2 regions of the Metabacillus mesotrionivorans genome follow, and region 1 is predicted to be linked to the other one. Evidence: a T-box and tRNA genes for the amino acid it is inferred to sense, from the RefSeq annotation. Region 1 holds a T-box; the other holds one or more tRNA genes.
The links. A T-box is a leader RNA that pairs with one kind of tRNA and senses whether it is charged. The one in region 1 lies ahead of argS (arginine--tRNA ligase), so its partner is inferred to be a tRNA-Arg.
Positions count from the first base shown of each region.

Region 2: it encodes a tRNA-Arg, which carries the amino acid that the T-box ahead of argS (arginine--tRNA ligase) is inferred to sense. The anticodon was not compared.

Region 1 covers NZ_JBQMFF010000002.1:798,035-801,108, reverse strand. The annotation lists gene ACTSEZ_RS09130 (sugar phosphate isomerase/epimerase family protein) at 1-749, shown strand, start outside; partial or broken gene ACTSEZ_RS09125 (DUF3886 domain-containing protein) at 767-844, shown strand; T-box leader at 991-1,211, shown strand; gene argS (arginine--tRNA ligase) at 1,252-2,928, shown strand.
Region 2 covers NZ_JBQMFF010000004.1:253,045-256,118, reverse strand. The annotation lists gene ilvE (branched-chain-amino-acid transaminase) at 1-864, opposite strand, end outside; tRNA gene ACTSEZ_RS13510 (tRNA-Arg) at 1,698-1,773, opposite strand; gene ACTSEZ_RS13505 (metallophosphoesterase family protein) at 1,899-2,411, opposite strand; gene ACTSEZ_RS13500 (XTP/dITP diphosphatase) at 2,431-3,018, opposite strand; gene rph (ribonuclease PH) at 3,024-3,074, opposite strand, start outside.

The DNA.
Region 1 (3,074 bases):
CCGGCTATAAAGGAATTGAATCCCCGCTGCCTGACAGCGGAATAAGGTCTGAATTTAAAGAGCTTCTGCATCAGTACGGGTTTGTTTATGTCGCGCAGATCTTTGCAGACGACAGCAAAAGCTTTGAGGACCAGGTTCAAAAAGCCGCTGAATTAAACCCGTTGCTGATCAATTCCCAAAGTGCCAAAGACTCCATGCCATTTGAAGAGCAGCTGGACTTTTTCATAAGGGCAGTGAATGTCGAAAGGGCAATTGGTCTTCCTGTTTCGCACGAAACACACAGGGGAAGAGCGATGTACAGCCCATGGACAACCGGCCGGCTGCTGCGCGAAATAGAGGATCTCAAGCTTACTGCCGATTTCAGCCACTGGGTATGTGTGTGCGAGTCACTGCTTGAGGATCATGCAGAATGGATCAAGCTTGCGGCAGACAGGACCATCCACGTGCATACGAGAACCGGCCATGCGCAGGGGCCGCAGGTGCCTGACCCGAGAGATCCGGTCTGGCGGAAAGAACACGATGCCCATTTGAAATGGTGGCGGTCGATCTTTACCCGTCATAAGCGAGAGGGAACCGATTTAACCTTTACGCCTGAATACGGTCCGCCGGGCTATATGCCGACAGTTCCTTTCACACAGGATCCGGTAAGCGATTTGTGGGAGATCTGCCTCTGGAAAAAACAGGTTATAGAGAGCGAATGGGCAAAAAAAGACCTGCTTGAAGAACAAGAGCAAAAACAGGGACAGTAACGTCTGCAGAAGCTGAAGGAAAAGAAAGAAGAAGAGAAAAAAACAAAAGCTTTGAAGAACTGCTTAATGACAGTATTTTAAAGTGGTCGGATTAAAATTAAGAAATGCCTCCGCTTAAGTTTAAGTTGTGGAGGGAGAACTGAAAATACGAAAAGCAGCAGGTTAATTCGCATGTGAATTTAGCCTGCTATTTTTTGGTTGCTTTTCAAAAGTAAATGGATATAATATACATTAATAGATAATAAAATCATTGATAAAGAGAGTAATTATTTGTGGAAAATAAGCGAGTCAGGGATGGTGGGAGCCTGTCATGAAGCAAGTAATGAACCGGACTTTTGAGATGCTTTCCTGAAATCAGTAGGGGGAGCCGGGGGAACACCCCGTTACTAATGGTGAGTGGTTTTTTAATTTTAAAAAACAAGTAGAGTGGTACCACGGGAACATAAAGTTTCCGTCTCTTTTTTAAGAGACGGGAGCTTTTTTATTTTGGAGGAGGAAACGTATGGGCTTTAAACTTATCTTTGCAGACATATTATTTAAAGTGTTGAATGAGCAGCTGGAAAAGAGCAAAATCATCCTGATGATTGAAAAACCGAAATTTGAGAACATGGGAGATCTGTCATTTCCTTGTTTTGAATTGGCAAAAAGCTTTCGAAAATCACCTCAAAACATCGCACTTGAGATTGCTGCAGAAATTGATGCATCAATCTTTGAAAAGGCAGAAGCAGTTAGTGGATATGTGAATGTATTTCTCGATAAGCAAAAGGTTTCATCTATTGTGCTAAAAGAAATTCTGTCTGAAAAGAATCACTATGGGGATTTAAACCTTGGAAACAACGAGGTTATTACAATTGACTTTTCATCACCTAATATCGCGAAACCTTTTTCAATGGGACATTTACGTTCAACGGTTATTGGCAATTCTCTGGCGCTTATAGCAGAAAAATGCGGTTATTCACCAGTGAGAATTAACCATTTAGGAGACTGGGGTACTCAATTTGGCAAGTTAATTGTTGCTTATAAACGATGGGGGAAAGAAGAAGAAGTAAAGATTCAGCCTATAAAAGAGCTGCTGAAATTGTATGTGAAGTTCCATGAAGAAGCAGAAAAGGATCCTAAGCTTGAGAGTGAAGCGCGAGCGTGGTTCAAAAACCTGGAAAATTCAGATCCTGAAGCCATTCAACTATGGGAATGGTTTCGGGAGGAATCATTAAAGGAGTTTTCAAAAATATATGATTTAATGGGGATAGAATTTGACTCCTATCATGGGGAAGCGTTTTATAATGACAAGATGGACAGGGTCGTTCAACTCCTTGAGGACATGAACCTGGCAGAGGAGTCTGAAGGCGCTCAAGTTGTTCCGCTCAAAGAGTTACCGCCATGCCTGATTAAAAAAAGGGATGGAACAACCCTTTATGCTACCCGCGATTTAGCGGCAGCCATTTATCGTCAGGAAACCTATCGTTTCGTAAAATCTTTATACGTAGTAGGCAACGAGCAAACCCTTCACTTTAAACAACTGTTCGCTGTGTTAGATAAAATGGGATACCAATGGCAGATGAAGCACGTGCCTTTTGGCATGATGTTAAAGGACGGAAAAAAGATGTCTACCCGTAAAGGAAAAGTTGTATTGCTTGAAGAGGTTTTAGATAACGCAATTAAATTAGCATCGGACCAAATTAACAAGAAAAATCCAAATCTTGTTTCTAAGGTGGAAGTTGCCCGTCAGGTAGGGACGGGGGCGGTTATCTTTCAAGACTTGAAAAATTACCGTCAAAACGATATCGAATTTTCCTTTAAAGACATGTTGAAATTTGAGGGCGAAACCGGGCCATACGTTCAATATACGCATGCTCGGGCTTCTTCCCTTTTAAGAAAAGGGGTCTTCTTGAAGAATCACGAAGCCGTAAGCATAAGAGATATCGAAGCTTGGCCTATTATTACTACCTTACGATCATTCAAGGACGTTATTAAAAGAGCAATGGAAGAATGCGACCCATCCCTTGTTGCAAAATATGTGATTGAACTGGCAAGGGCATTTAATAAGTATTATGCATCAATCCGAATTTTAGATGACAGCCATTTAAAACAGGAAAGGCTGGCACTTGTTTGTGCAGTTACAGTAGTCCTTAAAGAAGGGCTGCGTTTATTGGGGATGAAAGCTCCGGAGGAAATGTAATAGGAACTCAATTTATTTAAGGTCTATTCTAATTGCAGTATCTTTAGATAAAAAAGCTCGAGTATAAATTAGTTAGCTCTATGGCTATTTTTATTACCTAACTCATCAATTTCTTTAAGTGATTTATGGTAAAATCAGGATAAATA
Region 2 (3,074 bases), on a different contig from region 1:
GCCGTCTTCAATGACTTTTTTCCTGAATTGCTCAAGCAGGCGGTTTGTGTGCTCGCCCGGCTTGCCTTCACCAATCTCCCTGCCGTCTACCTTTACAACAGCAATGACTTCTGCTGCTGTTCCTGTCAGGAAGACCTCATCAGCTGTATACACATCGTGGCGGGTAAATGGTTCTTCCCGCACATCATAGCCAAGTTCTGCCGCAATTTCGATGATGACGTTTCGCGTAACTCCTTCAAGGGCGCCAAGGTATCCCGGCGGAGTCAGAAGTTTGTTATTTTTATAGATAAAGACATTGTCTGCAGATCCTTCTGCGACATAGCCCTGATCATTCAGCATGAGCGCTTCGCTTACATTCGCCAGATGAGCTTCAATTTTTACAAGAACGTTATTTAAATAGTTGAGTGATTTTACTTTCGGACTGAGAACGTCCGGGCGGTTCCTTCTTGTAGGGACTGTCACAATATCAATTCCTGTTTCATAGAGATGCTTAGGAAAGATTGAGAGCGGCTCTACTATAATGACGACGTTTGCCTCTTTGCATTTATATGGATCAAGCCCAAGATCACCGACTCCCCTTGAGACTACCAGTCTGATATAAGCATCATCCAGCCCGTTTTTCTCGACCGTTTTTACCGTCAGGTCTGTCAGCTCTTCCTGTGTGTACGGCATAGTGAGCAAAATGGATCTTGCTGATTCATACAGTCTTTTCATGTGCTCTTTTAAACGGAAGATGTTGCCGCTGTAGACTCTGATTCCTTCGAAAATCCCGTCTCCATACAAGAATCCGTGATCATACACCGAAATCTTCGCATCTTCTTTTCTTACAAATTCTTTGTTCAAAAAAATCCATTGGTCACCCATAAAGAGCACACCTTTCTTTTAAAGTCTAAACGCGTTAATCAGCTGAATTCCAGTGTGTAAAAAAAATCCTTATAACGTTAGTTATGGACTCTTTTAAAAGATATAAAGTGATCTTCCTGCCGCAGCTAAACGGCCTGTTATGTTTTTCTTTTAATGAACCTCACATGTTCATGTAACTTATATTTGAGCCTATCTTACGCCCATTAAAAAGCGGTGTCAACCGTCTTTTTTTGAATTGTTAGATAATTTAGATTTGTTTGTTAATTTGTATACGCTTACATGCCTGTCATTATAGGAATTGTGTTTTTGAAAAATTTTTTTTGAAGTTTTTTTCTGTGAGATTGTCTGACAGGGTTTTGGGTGATTTCTGCTGGGGAAAAGGAACTTTTTGAGGGTGGATCCGGAATCGGATTCTTGATTAAAACGGATAAGATCCAGAGGAAAAATTATGAACATTTTTCGAACAAATGAGAGATGGCATGTTTGCAACTGTACCCGTTCCCTTTCGCTCCAGTCACTTGCTTTCCGCGGGGAGGACCGGGAGCTTCCTCAGCTGCGCTTGCGGGATCTCCCTCGTCCTCTTCATCCCGTAGAAAAGCGGAAGCGCCCGTTTTGCTCCGGCAGTCAGATAAAAAATCACCCGAAAAGTCCGCTTTTGACTTTTTGGGTGATTTTGTTCTGACAGAGGAGTTGGGCGCTGCAGCTCGACAAGGAGTCAAGTGCCTTCCGCTGCAGTCCACTGGTGTTTTACGGATAAATCAGCGAAATGCAGTGACGAAAAAAAACAAAAAAACTTCTTTCATTTTCAGAAAGAAGTTTGTATGTATATAGTATGGCGTCCCAGGAGAGATTCGAACTCCCGACCAACGGCTTAGAAGGCCGTTGCTCTATCCACTGAGCTACTGGGACATGTTTTTTTGTGACAATCGCGATTATGTATCAGCGACATTTTTTATTATATGTGTGATCAGCTATAAAGTCAATAACTTTTTCTAAAAAGTTTTGAAAGAGGGAAAAAATTCCCCCTTTCCTTTTTAAGACAGCTCAAACCTCTGCGCCATGCCTTTTACAGGCGTTCCGTCCTGCTGATAAAATGTAACAGTTGCCGACCCGTTTTGTATTTCTAATATAACATATGTTTTTTCGGTGCGCACCCTCGGCAGCCTGATGCTGCCAGGATTAATGAAGAGGATGCCGCCGGCAGATTCTGCACCAGCAATATGAGAATGCCCGAAACAGACAATCTTCGCAGCGTGATCTTCAGCAGCATATTTCAAGTTCATCAGAGTGGACTTCACGTTATGCATGTGGCCATGAGCAATGAAAAAACGGAACCCGCCTGCTTCTTCAATCAGTGCCTCCGCATATTTCTGTTCATAATCGCAGTTTCCCCGCACTGAAACAAAGCCCTGCATAGAAGGGTGATCGGCAGGCAGTTCTGAATCGCCGCAGTGAAACATTGCTTCTGTTTCGGATTCATGCCTGTTTCTGATCTCCTGAAGCTCGTCTGTCAGCCCGTGACTGTCGCTGATAATAAGAACCTTCATGACTCAAAACTCCCTGTAATCAGGCTTGGAGCAGCTCTGACAGCTTCTTTAGCGCCGCTGCCCTGTGACTGATTTTGTTTTTTTCTTCTTTCGACAGCTCGGCCATTGTTTTTGCTTTATCCTTGACGAGAAAAATCGGGTCATATCCGAACCCATTTTCTCCAGCCGGCTCTTCTGTTATATACCCTTCGACAGATCCTTCAACCGTTACCGTTTCGCGGCCGGGCTCAGCAAGGGCAAGTGCGCAGCGGAATCTCGCGGTGCGCTCTTCCTTTTCTGCGCTCTTCAGCTCGGCAAGCACCTTACGGATATTGGCTGCGTCATCTTTTTCCGGGCCTGCATATCTTGCGGAAAAAATACCCGGCTCTCCGTTCAGGTAGTCAATCGACAATCCTGAGTCGTCAGCGATCGCCATTTTTCCGTAAAGCCTGGATATTGCCTCCGCTTTTAAAATGGCATTCTCTTCAAAAGTCGAACCCGTTTCCTCCACATCAGGTGCATCGTCAAAATCAAGCAGCGAGATGCAGGTCAGATTGTAGGCAGAAAGAATCGTCTGAAATTCAAGAAGCTTTCCTGCATTTTTTGTGGCAATAATGACTTCCTTCATCAGGTTCATCCCTTTCCGTTTTTCTGATCCATAATTTTAAGCGCTAAATCACCCAG